Regions from separate parts of the Microbacterium sp. NPDC089188 genome, predicted to be linked through region 1. Evidence: predicted binding sites of a transcription regulator. Region 1 holds the regulator's gene; each other region holds the start of a gene.
The links. Region 1 encodes HrcA, which represses chaperone genes, less so after heat shock. Its sites were predicted from a motif close to TTNGCACTCGNNNNNNNCGAGTGCNAA; they were not measured.
Positions count from the first base shown of each region.

Region 1 (5,241 bases):
TCGCGAGGTAGGTCTTGCCCGTACCGGCGGGGCCGATGCCGAACACGATCGTGTTCTCGTCGATCGCGTCGACGTACTCCTTCTGGCCGGCCGTCTTGGGGCGGATCACCTTTCCGCGCGACGACAGGATCGCCTCGCCCATCACCTCGGACGGGCGAGGCCCGCCGTCGGTGCGGAGCATGCGGTTGGAACTCGTCACGTCGGCCGGGTCGAGGCCGTGGCCGGAGCGGGTCATGGCGACCAGCTCGTCGACCAGGCCGCGAGCGGCCCGCACCGCCGCGGGAGAGCCCGACAGCGTGATCTCGTTGCCGCGCACGTGCACGTCGACGTCGGGATGCTCCTTCTCGACGACGCGCAGGAGACGGTCCTGCGGACCGAGCAGCTGCACCATGGCCACGCCGTCGACGGCGATCTGCTCGGAGACGGTCTCTTCGGGGGAATCAGCCACCCAGGCTCTTTTCGTTCAGGCCGCCCGCGAGAACGTGGGCGTGCACATGGAAGACGGTCTGTCCGGCACCCTCGCCGGTGTTGAAGATCAGACGGAAATCGCCGTCGGCGTGCTCGGCGGCGACGCTGTTCGCGAGACCGATCACCTCGGTCAGCAGCTCCGGGTCGCCGGCCGCGAGCTCGACGACGTTGCGATACTGCTGCGTCTTGGGGATGACGAGCAGGTGCACCGGCGCCTGAGGGGCGATGTCGCGGATCGCGAAGGCGTTCTCGGTCTCGGCCACGATCTCGGCAGGGATCTCGCCCTGCAGGATGCGCGTGAAGATCGACGGTTCGCTCATGGCATCCAGTCTAGTGAGGGCCTCCGACACCGGGGCTCGGCCGTTTCGCCGACGCCCTCTCGGCGCTCACCGACCCGGATCGGGGCGGATCCCGCCGCTCGGGGCGGAGAATCGACGCCCCGATCTGCCGTATCCGCGCCGGATGCGAGAAGCGCCCGGCACGGCCCGGCTCACCAGCGCCCGTGCGCCGCCGACAGCACCGAGATGGCCGCGGCCCCGGCGGTGGAGGTCCGCAGCACGGTGTCGCCCAGCCGCACGAGGCGGGCGCCGGCGTCTTCGAGCGCCGACAGCTCCTCCGGGGCGATCCCGCCCTCCGGGCCCACCACGAGCACCACGTCGCGACCGTCCGATGCCTCCGCGGCCACCTCGGTGAGGCGGACGGATGCCGTCGGCTCGAGCACGAGGACGACATAGGCACCGGCACGGGCGACGAGGTCGGCCGTCCGGGCCACGCCCTCGACCTCGGGCACCCACGCGCGGTGCGCCTGCTTCGCAGCCTCGCGGACGATCGTCCGCCAGCGCGCGAGCCCCTTGTCGGCCTTGGCATCCCAGCGCGAGACGCTGCGCGCCGCCTGCCACGGGACGATCTCATCGACGCCGAGCTCGGTCGCCGCCTGGACGGCCAGCTCGTCGCGGTCGCCTTTCGCCAATGCCTGCACGAGCACGAACCGCGGGACCGACGCCGCGACCTCCTCGCGGCCCGTGACGCGCACGTCGACCTGCTTGGGGCCGAGAGCGGTCACGACTCCCGAGAGCCACACGCCGCGTCCGTCGCCGAGCGTGACCGCCTCGTCGACCCGCACGCGCCGCACGCTCGCGGCGTGATGCGCCTCCGGCCCGGTGAGGGTCACGGCATCCCCCGGCTGTGCGTCGGTGGCGTCGTCGGTGACGAAGTGCAGCGCCATGCTCAGTGGCGGAAGCGATCGCGGAATTTGCTGAACATGCCCTGTTGGTGCTCGGCCAGGCGGGGCCCGGGAGCCTTGGTGCGCTTGGCGAACTCCTCGATGAGAGCCCGCTCCTTGTGGTCGAGGCGCGTGGGGGTCACCACGTGCACACCGACCTTCAGGTCGCCGCGCTGGCTGCCCCGCAGGGGCGTGATGCCGCGGCCCTTGATCGTCAGCACGTCGCCCGACTGCACGCCCGGGCGCACCTCGAGGTCGACGGAGCCGTCGAGCGACTCGATCGTCGTGGTGGCGCCGAGGATGGCGTCGGGCATCGACACCTCGAGGGTGGCGACGAGGTCGTCACCCTCGCGACTGAATGCGTCGTGCGCCTCCACGGTGATCTCCAGGTACAGGTCGCCGTTGGGGCCTCCGGCCGGGCCCACCTCGCCCGAGCCGGGGAGCTGCAGGCGCAGGCCCGACTCGACGCCCGCGGGGATGTCGACCGACACCGTGCGGCGCGCGCGCACCCGGCCCTGACCCTGGCAGGTGCCGCAGGGGTAGGGGATGGTCGTGCCGTGACCGTGGCACACGGTGCAGGGCTGGCCGGTGACGACGTTGCCGAGGAGGCTCCGCACGGTGCGCTGCACGTGACCGGAACCGTGGCAGATGTCGCAGGTGACCTCGCTGGTACCGGGCTGCGTGCACGCTCCCTGGCACGTCTCGCAGAGGACCGCCGTGTCGACCTCGAGGTCGCGGTGCGTACCGAAGACGACGTCGCCGAGCTGCAGCGTGACGCGGACGAGGGCGTCCTGGCCGCGCTCCCGGCGTGACCGCGGTCGCGGGCCGCGGCCTCCGCCGCCGCCCTGCGCGCCGCCGAAGAACGTCTCGAAGATGTCGCTGAAACCGCCGAACCCGGCCGCTCCCCCGCCCCCGAACGGGCTCTGGTCGCCGCCCATGTCGTAGCGGCGGCGCTGCTCGGGATCGCTCAGCACGTCGTAGGCGTGTGTCACGAGTTTGAACTTCTCGGACGCGTCCTCGCCGGGATTCACATCGGGGTGCAGCTGGCGCGCGAGACGCCGGTAGGCCTTCTTGATGTCTTCCGGGCTGGCGTCGCGTTCGACGCCCAGGACCTCGTAGTGGTCAGCCACAATCGCCTTCCTGCCCGCTCGCGCGGGGTCGTTCTCGTGGGGAGTGCTCGCGGCGCGAGACGTCAGCGCGAGCTGTCGTCGTCTTCGAGCATCCGGGTCAGATAGTGCGCGACGGCGCGGACCGCCGCGAGGTTGGAGGAGTAGTCCATGCGGGTCGGCCCGAGCAGACCCACGCGGGCCCCGCCGGTGGAGCCGTCGTAACGGCTCGCGAGCACGGAGGCCTCGACGAGGCCGAAAGGCTCGTTCTCGCGCCCGATACTCGCCGACAGCCCCTTCTCGTCGGCGACCATCTCGCTCATCAGGCGCAGCAGGGTCACCTGCTCCTCGATCGCTTCGAGGAGCGGGTAGATACTGCCGCGGAAGTCCTGCTCGCGCTTGGCGAGGGTCGCGGCGCCGGCCATGACGAGACGGTCCTGACGGAAGGCCTCGAGCTCCTCCCCGACCACGCGCAGGACCGCGTCGGCGATCGCGTCGAGCACGACCCCGGGGCGCGGGCCGGCAGTGAGGGCCTCGGAGACGCGCTGGGAGCTCTCGGCGACGCTGTGTCCGACGAGCACCGCGCCCACGCGCGCGCGCAGCAGGGCGATGTCGCTCTCGCCGGGCTCGGCGGGCACGAGCGCGATGCGCTGCGACACCCGACCGGTGTCGGTGACCAGGATGACGAGAACCCGGGGCCCGCCGAGGGCGACGAGTTCGACGTGCGTGACGTTGGCGCGAGCGAACGAGGGGTACTGCACGATCGCGACCTGGCCGGTCAGCTGCGTCAGCGCCCGTACCGTGCGTGCGAGGAGGTCGTCGAGGTCGCCCGCCTCATCGAGGAAGGAGGTGATGGCGCTGCGCTGGGCGCTCGACAGCGGGCGGAGCTCGGCGAGGTGGTCGACGAAGACGCGGTAGCCCTTGTCGGTCGGGACGCGTCCCGACGACGTGTGCGGCGCGACGATGAGGTCTTCGTCCTCGAGAAGGGCCATGTCGTTGCGGATGGTCGCCGCCGACACCCCGAAGGCATGGCGGTCGACGATGGCCTTGCTGCCGACGGGCTCGCGCGTGTCGACGTAGTCCTGGACGATCGCGCGCAAGACCTGGAGGCCGCGTTCCGACACCATGGCTGCTCCTCCCGTTTGGCACTCGACTCGACTGAGTGCCAATTCTACGACGATCGCCCCGCCCGTGCGTCGAGCGGCTCGCGGAGGTCGGCGGCGTCGCGGTCAGGCGGCGCGGTCGGACGGCGCGGCATGCGTGTGAACGCCGCTCCGAGCGGCAAACCCCCGGACAGGGCGTTTACGCCTCGCCGGGCGTTTGCACGAAGCACCGACGCGCCAACGGGCCGCGGGCATCGTCACGCCCGACGATTCAGCCCGTGGGCAGCAGAGGCGTCCCCGGGTCAGGCCGTCAGCGCGCGCACCACGGCATCCGCCAGCAGGCGTCCGCGACGGGTCAGCACGATGCGCCCGCGAACGGCATCCGGGCCCTCGATGAGCCCGTCGGCGATGAGGGATGCCACGGCCTTGCGCCCCTCGCCGAGGATCTCCGACACCGCGAGCCCTTCGCGGATGCGGCTGCGCAGGAGCACCGATTCGAGCCGACGCGCCGTCTCGTCGGGACGCTCTCGCGCCGCGGCGGGCGATTCGGCGGCGGCGAGCCGCTGGGCGTACGCGGCGGGATGCTTCACGTTCCACCAGCGCAGCCCCGCGACATGGCTGTGCGCGCCCGGACCGAAGCCCCACCAGTCGGTGCCGCGCCAGTACGCGAGGTTGTGGCGCGAACGGTGCGCGACGCCCCGCGACCAGTTCGACACCTCGTACCAGTCGTAGCCCGCGGCGGCGAGCAGATCGTCGGCGAGCTCGTACATGTCGGCCTGCAGGTCGTCGTCCGGCGTCGCGACGGCGCCGGAGCGGATCTGCCGCGCGAGCTTCGTCCCGTCCTCGACGATGAGCGCGTACGCCGACACGTGGTCGGGTTCGAGAGCGGTCGCCGCCTCGAGCGAGGCGCGCCAGTCGTCGAGCGACTCCCCCGGCGCGCCGTAGATCAGGTCGACGGAGACGTCGAGACCCGCGCGGCGCGCGGCCGCGACCGCGGTGGCGACGTTCAGCGGATCGTGGGTGCGGTCGAGCGCCGCGAGCACGTGGGGCCGGGCCGACTGCATGCCGATCGACAGGCGCGTCACCCCGGCGGCGGCGAGGGTGTCGGCGACCGCGTCGTCCACGGTGTCGGGGTTCGCCTCCACGGTCACCTCGGCGCCCGGCGCGATGCCGAACTCGTCGCGGACCGCGTCGAGCATGCGGGCGAGGTCGCCCGGCGGCAGCAGCGTCGGCGTCCCTCCCCCGAAGAACACCGTGGATGCCGCGCGCCGACCGCCCGCGGCATCCATCACTGCGCCCGCCAGGCGCACCTCGGTGGCCAGGGTGTCGGCGAAGTCGTCCT
Region 1 covers NZ_JBFBHH010000004.1:352,606-357,846, forward strand. The annotation lists gene AB0N80_RS14790 (PhoH family protein) at 1-391, opposite strand, end outside; gene AB0N80_RS14795 (HIT domain-containing protein) at 441-788, opposite strand; gene AB0N80_RS14800 (16S rRNA (uracil(1498)-N(3))-methyltransferase) at 959-1,693, opposite strand; gene dnaJ (molecular chaperone DnaJ) at 1,696-2,820, opposite strand; gene hrcA (heat-inducible transcriptional repressor HrcA) at 2,883-3,923, opposite strand; gene hemW (radical SAM family heme chaperone HemW) at 4,202-5,241, opposite strand, start outside.

Region 2 (5,241 bases), on a different contig from region 1:
GGCAGCATCGCCAACAGCATCTTCACCACGACACCGGTCGACGGCGGCATCGAGTTCACGCAGGTCGAGAACGCCCCGCAGATCGGGTCGATGGTCGTGGTCTACGGTCCTGACGGCCGACGCGAGGCCTTCTACAACGGCACGTCGTCGAAGGCGCTGCCGCAGCTGCCCGACACCTTCACCGTCGAGCAGACGTACGGCCAGATCGACCGACGCATCGAGCTGGAGGACCCGGACTCCGGAGCGCACTTCCTCGCGCGCGTCGGCGTCCTGCAGGTGCCGGGCAACCCCGGCGTCTACACGCAGATGGTCGTGCAGCCCCTGGCGCCCACCGACCGCATCGTCGCCGCGTACGTCGGCATCTACGCGTTCGTCGCGCTGCTCATCCTCATCGCCACGGCCCTGCTCACGAGGTGGCTGGTGACGCTCGCCTTCCGCAACCTGCGCCAGGTCGAGACGACCGCGATGGACATCGCCGCGGGCGATTTCAGCCAGCGCCTCACCGACATCGTGCCCGACACCGAGGTGGGGCGGCTCAAGACCGCCATCAACGCCATGCTCGCGCGCATCGACGGCGCGCTCGGGCAACGGGATGCCACCGTGCGGCAGATGCGCCGGTTCATCGGTGACGCGAGCCACGAGCTGCGCACCCCGCTCGTGACGATGCGCGGCTATGCCGAGCTCTACCGCATGGGGGCGATCCGCTCCGACGAGGACGTGGCGCAGTCGATGGAGCGCATCGAGAAGGAAGCGATCCGCATGGGGGCGCTCGTCGAGGATCTTCTCGCGCTCGCCCGCCTCGACGAGCGCCGTGATGTCTCGATCACCGAGCTCGACCTGCGTCCCATCGCACGTGACGCCGCCCTCGACCTGCGGGTGACCTCGCCCCAGCGCGAGGTCACGGTCGACGACACCACTTCTCGCGGTCCGCTCGTGCTGCCCACGATCACCCTCGATCCACTGCTCGATTCGGGCGGACACCCCGCCGAGGCCGCGACGCGACGCCGCACGGCTCCCACCACGTCGGCCATGGCGATCGCCGGAGCCACGCTGTCGCGCCTGCGCCGCCGCCAGAAGGACGGCACCGATCCCGCCACGACGACCGGGGAGGCACCGACGACCGAGCCGGCCGCACCGCCGGCCGGAGCGATGCGTCCCACACCGCGGCTGGCGCCGATCGTGCTGGGCGACGAGAACAAGGTGCGTCAGGTGGTGGCGAACCTCCTGGGCAACGCGCGTCGATTCACCGCCGACGACTCCCCCATCGGGCTGCGCGTGGGAGTGGATGCCGAGAACGACATGGGCTGGGTCGAGATCATCGACCACGGCGAGGGCGTTCCCGAGCAGATCCGCGACCAGATCTTCCAGCGCTTCTGGCGCGCCGACACCTCGCGCACGCGCGAGACCGGCGGATCCGGCCTCGGTCTGTCGATCGTGGCATCCATCGTCGATCTGCTGCACGGTACGGTCGAGGTCGTCGACACCCCCGGCGGGGGCGCGACGTTCCGGGTGTCTCTTCCGCTGGCCGATCGTCGCGACGCCGCGGAGCATGCGCTGATCGAGACGCAGCCGCTCGAGCGCCTCCCCGACGATCACCGGCCCGACACCCCGGCCTGAGACGCCGCGCTCCGTTTCCCGGCGGGGATCGTCCGGCCGGGACCGCGTGAGCGAGTCCCTTCGGCAGATCACGCCGCCTGGTCGTCTCGCGACGTGGGCGAAACGATCCGCAGCACGCCGGAAGGACACGCGGCAGGCTCGAGCGCTCGCGCGAGCGAGAGGGCTCGGCGGCGTCGTTCGTCGACGCGCCGCCTCGGGCGACCGGGGCACCGTCATCGGCGTGTGAGACCGCGCCACCCGGCCCGCCGGAACGGAGAACGCCCCCTCCCGGAGGAGGGGGCGTTCTCGGGCGTCAGGCGTGGATCAGAAGTCCATGCCACCCGTCGGGTCGCCCGCGGGAGCGGCGACCTTCTCGGGCTTGTCGGCGACGACGGCCTCGGTCGTGAGGAACAGACCGGCGATCGACGCGGCGTTCTGCAGAGCAGAGCGGGTCACCTTGGCGGGGTCGATGATGCCCTGTGCGAACAGGTCACCGTACTCGCCGGTCGCGGCGTTGAGGCCGTGGCCCACGGGGAGCTCCGACACCTTGTTCGCGACGACACCGGGCTCGAGACCGGCGTTCAGCGCGATCTGCTTGAGCGGAGCCTCGATGGCGACCTTGACGATGTTCGCACCGGTCGCCTCGTCGCCCGAGAGCTGGAGGTTCGCGAGAGCGTTCTTGCCGGCCTGGATGAGCGCGACGCCACCACCGGCGACGACACCCTCTTCCACGGCGGCCTTGGCGTTGCGCACGGCGTCTTCGATGCGGTGCTTGCGCTCCTTGAGCTCGACCTCGGTCGCGGCTCCGGCCTTGATGACGGCGACGCCACCGGCGAGCTTCGCGAGGCGCTCCTGGAGCTTCTCGCGGTCGTAGTCGCTGTCGGTGTTCTCGATCTCGCGGCGGATCTGGGTCACGCGACCCTCGATCAGCTCCGACTCACCGGCACCCTCGACGATCGTGGTCTCGTCCTTGGTGATGATGACCTTGCGAGCACGGCCGAGCAGGTCGACGGTCGCGTTCTCGAGCTTGAGGCCCACCTCTTCGGTGATGACCTGGCCGCCGGTGAGGATCGCGATGTCCTGCAGCTGAGCCTTGCGGCGGTCGCCGAAGCCGGGAGCCTTGACGGCGACCGACTTGAAGATGCCGCGGATCTTGTTCAGCACCAGGGTCGCGAGCGCTTCGCCCTCGACGTCCTCGGCGATGATGAGGAGCTCCTTGCCCTCCTGGATCACCTTGTCGACGATCGGCAGAAGGTCCTTGATGTTGGAGATCTTCTGGTTGGCGATCAGGATGTACGGGTCTTCGAAGACCGCTTCCTGACGCTCGGGGTCGGTGACGAAGTAGGGGTTGATGTAACCCTTGTCGAAGCGCATGCCCTCGGTGAGCTCGAGCTCGGTGCCGAAGGTGTTGCTCTCCTCGACGGTGACGACGCCTTCCTTGCCCACCTTGTCGATGGCCTCGGCGATGAGCTCGCCGATCGCGGGGTCGGCGGCGGAGATCGACGCGGTGGCGGCGATCTGCTCCTTGGACTCGACCTCCTTGGCGGAGGAGAGCAGCTCGTCGGTGACGGCCTTGACGGCCTTCTCGATGCCCTTCTTGAGCGAGATGGGGTCGGCGCCGGCCGCGACGTTGCGCAGGCCCTCGCGCACGAGCGCCTGGGCGAGAACGGTGGCGGTGGTGGTGCCGTCACCCGCGACGTCGTCGGTCTTCTTGGCGACCTCCTTGACCAGCTCGGCGCCGATCTTCTCGTACGGGTCGTCGAGCTCGATCTCCTTGGCGATCGAGACACCGTCGTTCGTGATCGTGGGGGCGCCCCACTTCTTCTCGAGCACGACGTTGCGACCGCGGGGGCCCAGGGTCACCTTGACGGCGTCGGCCAGCGTGTTGAGGCCGCGCTCGAGACCGCGACGGGCCTCTTCGTCGAAAGCGATGATCTTTGCCATAAGTGTGTCGTCCCTCCCGGACGGGTGACTTCCAGATTTTGGCACTCGACGAAAGCGAGTGCTAACTCATTCTGGCACTCGCCCCTGGGGAGTGCAAGCCGCGAGGCCGTCCGTGAGACGACGAACGCCGTGGCATCCCGGTGAGGGATGCCACGGCGTTCGAGCCAGCGGATCAGGCCAGTCGCACGGACTCCGCCTGCGGGCCCTTCTGACCGGTGCCGACGGTGAATTCGACCGCCTGACCTTCCTCGAGGACGCGGAAGCCCGACATCTCGATGCTCGAGTAGTGGACGAACACGTCCTGCCCATCGGACACGGTGATGAAACCGTAGCCCTTCTCGGCGTTGAACCATTTGACGGTGCCCTGCGTCATGCGAATCTCCTGTTGCTGGATGACTCGGTCATCGTAAGCACGCCGGATGCCGCCGAACCGGCCCCTCCGGGGATTGTTGACGCGCGTGCCCCCAACTTGTTACGCCGCGGAAACACGCGGCGCGAGAGGGTCACTGCGCGGTGGCGGAGGGGGTCGCGCCGGCGGCGCGGTCGAGGCCGATCACCACGACGAGTCGCTTGACGGCGCTCTCGTCGTCGGGGGTGTTCGGGTCGTCGGTCGGCTGCAGGAAGTCGCTCTGCGCGACCTCGGCGCCGCCGATGGTCTGTGCGAGGCCCCGCGCCGCCGCCTCGTCGCCGTCGCGCAGGTAGTAGATCGTGGTCTGAGCGAAATCGGTGGAGTCGGAGTCCCCCGTCTCGACGGTGTCACCGGCCCACCCCGCCGCCACGATCTGATCGCGCACCGTCGCGGCGAGGCCGTCCTGGCCCGTGCCGTTCAGCACCACCACCGAGTACGAGGTGTCGACGACGACGGCCTCGGTCGGTTCTGCCGACACGGTCGGAACGGGTGCGTCATCGGCGCCGAGGCTGATGCGGCCCGAGGCCACGAGGGACCCGAAAATGCCCACGATGATGAGCACGAGCGTGGCGATGGCCGCCCACAGGAACACGATCCATCCGCGCGTGCGCGGTCGCTCGGCCCGGTGCGCCCCGACCCGGCCGGTGGAATCGGGCAGGTCGTCGAAGCGATCCCGAGGGAAGGTCGATCTGGCCATTGGACGATGCTATCGGTCGACGCCTGAGCACCCCGTCAGCGGGCCGCCGTCCGACCCAGCCGGGCGCGCTGCTGCGCCACTGCGTCGTCGCGTCGCCGCCGCAGACGGCGAACGAGCATCGGGTCGTGCGCGAGGGCGTCGGGGGTGTCGATCAACCGCCCCAGCAGCTGGTAGTAGCGCGCCGGCGTGAGGTCGAACTCCGCCCGGATCGCCTCCTCCTTCGCACCCGCGTGGCGCCGCCATTCACCCTCGAAGGCGAGGAAGGAGAGGTCGCGGTCCGAAAGAGGCACGGCGCCACGCTACTGCGCCGACGACGCCCCTCCCGGATGCCACGCCACCCACGCGCCGAGTGGATCCACTTCGGCCAGCACCTCCCCGTCCAGCGCCAGGGCGAAGCCGCCCCGTTTCACGCCCGGTGCTGCCGTCCATCCGTCGTGGAGGCCGGGGGCGTCGAGCGTCACCCAGCGTCCCGCGGTGCGGGCGGCGTCGATGACCGCCCCGCGCCGAGCGCGCGGCACGTGCGCGAGCACGCCCGGCGTCGTGACCACGAGCGTGGCGTCGGCGGGGGCCTGCGCGGCGAGCGCGGGCAGGGCGT
Region 2 covers NZ_JBFBHH010000002.1:581,112-586,352, reverse strand. The annotation lists gene AB0N80_RS09045 (HAMP domain-containing sensor histidine kinase) at 1-1,617, shown strand, start outside; gene groL (chaperonin GroEL) at 1,921-3,540, opposite strand; gene AB0N80_RS09035 (cold-shock protein) at 3,713-3,913, opposite strand; gene AB0N80_RS09030 (LytR C-terminal domain-containing protein) at 4,044-4,646, opposite strand; gene AB0N80_RS09025 (DUF3263 domain-containing protein) at 4,682-4,936, opposite strand; gene AB0N80_RS09020 (DUF2332 domain-containing protein) at 4,946-5,241, opposite strand, start outside.
Region 2: groL (chaperonin GroEL) is a predicted target of HrcA. The motif match lies at 3,579-3,605, and genes of this name have one in related genera.

Region 3 (5,241 bases), on a different contig from region 1:
GGCCGGACGTGACGTCCGGTACGGGCGCGCCGAGAGGCTGTCAAGGGGCGGGCCGGTTGCGCGGGGCCCGCGTTGGATGGGTTCACCGCTGATTCCGGCGGCCCCCCGCGTCCGACGGAAGGACCCCCCATGAGCGACGCTTCGATCGACCCGACCCCCGACGCGACCATGCCGGCCGCGGACGTGGGAATCGCGGGTGTGCAGCCCCTGCGCGACGGCGACACGTCCATCGAGCCGGATCCCGCGCTCGACCCGGCGCAGGCGGAGTGGGACGCCACCACCGCTCTCGACGAGGGCGCCGATCCCGACGACATCAACCCGGCCACCGCGACCGGCGCCGACCCTGCCGAGATCCCGGCAGACGACAGTGACATCCCCCTCGAGGACATCCACCCCGAGTCCACCGGTACCGACTCGCAGGGCGAGGACCCGGGCGTCGTCGAACTGGGCGAAGAGGGTCAGGGCGATCTCGCTCCGGAAGACCTCTGACGCACTTCCGACGCCCCGGTCACCGCTCCCGGTGGTCGGGGCGTCGTCGTGCGCGTGGGCCCCTCTCCTGCCGGGCCGCCTACGCATGGTCGCGGCCGTCCGCGACCCGGCGTCGCAGCGCGCGTGAGGGCGTGGCCGACCGACGCACGAGGTCGTGAGGGTCGTCCGCGAGCTCGTCGAGACCGGCGTCGTCCCTCCGTCGCAGCGGCAGCGCGTCGTCGGCGTCGAGACGCATCGGGGCGAGAGCCTCACTCCTCGGTGCGGAAACCCGACGCCTTGTGGGTTCCGTCGCAGAGCGGCTTGATGGTCGACAGTCCGCAGCGGCACAGGGCGACGGTGCGGCGGGTACGGGGCACCTCCGCCCCCTCGCTGGTCAGGAGGTGGGCGTCACCGCGGACGAGGAGGGGACCGTCGGGGTAGGCCGTGATCGTGACGCGGTCGTCAGTCATCGTTCGTCCTCCGTGCGCAGCGACGACGCACCCCGCGACCACGCGTCCAGCATGTGTCGGCCGACGCGGTCGTCGACCTCGAGGCACGCGGCCGCGCCGAACAGGATGTCGGGGAGCAAATCGGGCCGGTCCTCGGCCAAGGCGCCGGCGAGGTCGCGTCCGGCGATCTGCTCGTGCACGGCGTCGGCCTCGACGTGCTCGTCGAAGTACCCGCACACATCGTCGCCGAAGCCGAGCCGGCGCAGCCCCTCGGCATAGAGACGGTTGGGGATCGAGGAGGTCATCTCGAACGCGGCGAGGTGACCGACGATCGCACCGAGCAAGCGGCGGTTGAGTCCGAACATCGACATCGTGTTGTGCGACGCGAGGGTGACGGCGGGAACGTCATCGACATAGGCGCCGTACGCGTCGGTGAGTCCGGCTCCGCGGACCGCCCGTGCGAACAGGGTCGCGTGAACGCGGTCGGGGCGACCGGCGCCGTACTCGTCGGACTGGATCTCGACGAGGGCGGCCTTGGGGCGGCCGGTCAGGCGGGGGATGGCCCAGGAATGGGGGTCGGCCTCGCGCAGCGTGTACACCGTGCGGTGCACGAGGAACTCGTGCGCCTGCTCGAGCGTGGCCTTGCGCGCCAGGTGACGCGAGAGGCTGGGGCCGCCCTCGGCGCCGGTCAGGGCGAAGAGGTCGCGGGCCACGGCATCCGCGGTGGGCGCGGGTGGTTGCGGGACGGCGATGCTCTCGCGCAGCGAGGCCTCGAAGGCCGTCTCGATGACGCGTCGGGTGGCGACGAGCGCGGGATCCCACTCGAGCTCGGCACGAAACGCCGCGATCGATCCGTACGACGAGGCATACAGCGCGAAGAGCGCGAGCTGGAGATCGTCGTCGCACGCGATGTCGGCGGTCGTGGAGACCGCCGCGTCGGCGAGTGCCGTGTGCCCGGTGGCGACACCGTCCACGAGGTGACGCAGAACCGCGGCGCTCACGGGTCCGCGGGCGTCGAACGGCACCAGCCGGGCCTCGACGTCGTCGACGGGCGCAGCGGGCGGGGGCGAGGACAGAGTCGGCGGCACCCAGGCACTGTGCGTCAGGGAGCGGCGGTTGTTCGAGACCCTTGACAAGCGGAGGCGCCCGGGCGAGGGAGCGGGTGGATGGGACCGCTCCCTCGCCCGGTGGTGATCACTGCTCGATGGGCTGCGGCGTGCTGTCGTGCGCTTCGATCACGCCCTCGCCGTCGTCGGTCGACACGGCGATGCGCCGCGGCTTCGCCTTCTCGCTGACGGGGATCGTGACCGAGAGCACGCCGTTGCGGTAGGCGGCGCTGATGCGCTCGGTGTCGATGCCCTGCCCGAGGTTGAGCTGTCGGACGAAGGATGCCGTCTCGCGTTCGCGGGTGATCCACTTCACGCCCTCGCCCGAACCGAGGGTGCGCTCGGCGCGGATCGTCAGCAGCTGGCCGTCGACGTCGATGTCGACCGACCCGGGGTCGACACCGGGCAGGTCGGCCGCGAGGACGTAGTGATCGCCGTCGCGGTACAGGTCCATCGGCATCCGGCGCGGACCACCGCCGCGGCGGGCGTCGAGGAGCGTCGACGCGAGGCGGTCGAGGTCGCGGAAGGGGTCGTAGGTGGCCATGGTCGTTCTCCTTTTCGATCAGTCCGGACGTGGCATCCGGGGCTCTAGAAGTTGAGTCATGTTCGCTCAACTCGGCAGAAGATTAGCACTCTCGGGTCGAGAGTGCCAAGAGGTCGGGCGCGCGATTGTGGCCCGCGTCGACCGCGCCCGCAACCCCCGTGCCGGACCCCTGCGAGGAAGCGTTTCGTGGCCGTCGATGCCGAGCCCCCCGGTCGGCGTCCCGACGACGAGGAGAGACATGTACTTCCACCGACAAGAACTCCAGCACAGCGCCACCCCCGACAAGCCCGACGCCGTCTACGCCCGCAAGCTCCAGGAGGTGCTCGGCGGCCAGTACGGCGAGATCTCGGTCGCGATGCAGTACCAGTTCCAGGCGTGGAACATGCACATGCCCGGCAAGTACCGCGACCTCGTGTTCGGTATCGGTGCCGAAGAGATGGGTCACGTCGAGATGCTCGCGATCATGATCGCGCAGCTGCTGGAGAAGTCGCCGCTCGGCATCACCGAGGAGGCCGTGCAGGACGACCCGACCGTCGCCGCCGTGATCGGCGGCACCGACATCCAGCACGGGATCGTCGCAGGCGCTGGTGCCCGCCCCGTCGACGCGAACGGCAACCCGTGGCAGGGCAGCTTCATCACCGCGAGCGGCAACTTGCTCGCCGACTTCACCGCCAACGCGAACGCCGAGATGCAGGGGCGCGTCCAGGTCGCGCGGCTGTATCACCAGACAGACGACCACGGCGTGAAGGACCTGCTCGCGTTCCTCCTCGCCCGCGACACGATGCATCAGAACCAGTGGGCCGCCGCGGCCGCCGAGCTGCAGGCCGAGGGCTACGAGCAGATGCCCGTGCCGAGCAACTTCCCCCTCGACAAGGAGGATCGCGACGTGTCGTACCAATACATCAACTTCAGCAACGGTGCGCAGGCCGGTGACGGCACCTGGGCCTCGGAGCCGACGCCCGACGGCAAGGGAGAGTTCACCTACCTCCCCGAGCCCCCCGCGGGCGTGCCGATGCCCCCGCCCACCAAGCCCGACGTGCGGTTCTACGGCACGACCGAGCTGCCGAACACGGTCGAGAAGCTCGCCGGGCGCGCGCAGGACGCGCTGCACAAGGAATGAACGGGATGGATGCCGCGGCGCCGGGGCCCTCGACGGTCCCGGCGCCGCGGAGCGGAGCGAGTTTCCCCGCGATGCGCGCGGCCAAGGTGCCGCGCTCGATCGTGGCGGGGCCGTACGGACACCCGTTCCATCCGGTCGCGGTGACCGTGCCCATCGGGGCGTGGTCGTCGAGCCTCGTGTTCGACCTGCTGGGTCTCGCCGCCGACGATCCCCGGGCGTTCGCGAAGGGCTCGCGCTGGCTCATCGCGATCGGTCTCGGCGGGGCAGTGGGGGCGTCGGTGCTCGGCCTGCTCGACATGTCGCGCATTCCGCGCGGAACGCCGGCTCGGCGGACGGCCGTCGCTCATATGGTGATCAACGTCACCGCGATGGCGCTGTTCTCGACCAGCCTCGTCGTGCGGGCGCTGGATCTCGCGCGGGTCCCGGTCGTGGCCTTCGGGCTCAGCGTCATGGCCTCCGCAGGGCTGAGCGTCTCGGGCTGGCTCGGCGGAAAGCTCGCCTACCGCTGGGGCGTGCGGGTCGCCGACGAGAACACCCAGCGCGAGGGCTTCGAGACGGCCGCCTGACCGATCGGTCCTCTCGACCGCGGGGGCTTCGACAGGCTCAGCCTCCTGTGGCGGGAGGTCCGTGAGCCTGTCGAAGGGACCGGAGGCTTCGACGGGCTCAGCCTCCCGTGGAAGAACGCGGGCGCCGCAGCGGCACGCGCGCCCAGCCGCCGCTCACCGCGCCGGGGTCGTGCTGCGCCTCCAGCACCGCGCCGCTGGTCGGTGTCGCGGGCCGGCGGCGCAGGCCGAGCGCGTGCTGCAGCGCGCGGATGAAGCGGTCGTAGACGCGCGGCGCGAGGAACTGCAGCGGACGGGTGACGAACTGCGCGGCCCCCACGCCCACCTCGTGCCGGCGTCCGCGCGTCACACGCACGATGGCGCGGGCCACGCGGTCGGCGGCGACCACCGGCGGGAGCGGGAAGGCGGTGCGCCCGGTGTAGTTCGCTGCGCGCTGGTAGATCGGGGTGTCGATGCTGGCCGGCAGCACGACCTTCACCCGGATGCCGCGGTGCGCGAGCATCTCCTGCCGCAGCGAGCGCGCGAAGCCGAGCAGACCGTGCTTCGCGGCGACGTACGACGAGACGTAGGGCCCGGCCACCTGCGAGTAGAGCGAGCCGACGAAGACGATCGTGCCGCCCCCGCCCGCGCGCAAGTACGGCAGCACGGCGCGGGCGGCGCGCATGTGTCCGAGGAGGTTCGTCTCGATCACCCGATCGCGCACCTCGTCGGGGGTGTCCTCGACCGAACCGTAGGAGAAGACCGACGCCGACCCCACCCACACGTCGATCCGTCCGAAGCGGGCGACCGTGGCATCCGCCGCCCGTGCCGGTCCGTCGGGGGTGGCGAGGTCGATCGAGAGGGTGAGCACCTCGGCCCCGCGGCGGCGGCATTCCTCGGCGGCCGCGGCGAGGGCGATCTCGTCGCGCGCGACGAGCGCGAGCCGGGCACCCCGGCGGGCGAAGCGCAGGGCCGCCGCCCGTCCGATTCCGCGCGAACCGCCGGTGACGAC
Region 3 covers NZ_JBFBHH010000002.1:392,712-397,952, forward strand. The annotation lists gene AB0N80_RS08015 (sugar ABC transporter ATPase) at 130-489, shown strand; gene AB0N80_RS08020 (hypothetical protein) at 569-724, opposite strand; gene AB0N80_RS08025 (CDGSH iron-sulfur domain-containing protein) at 738-938, opposite strand; gene AB0N80_RS08030 (iron-containing redox enzyme family protein) at 935-1,903, opposite strand; gene AB0N80_RS08035 (Hsp20/alpha crystallin family protein) at 2,112-2,567, opposite strand; gene AB0N80_RS08040 (manganese catalase family protein) at 2,806-3,687, shown strand; gene AB0N80_RS08045 (DUF2231 domain-containing protein) at 3,693-4,253, shown strand; gene AB0N80_RS08050 (SDR family NAD(P)-dependent oxidoreductase) at 4,351-5,241, opposite strand, start outside.
Region 3: AB0N80_RS08035 (Hsp20/alpha crystallin family protein) is a predicted target of HrcA. The motif match lies at 2,650-2,676, and genes of this name have one in related genera.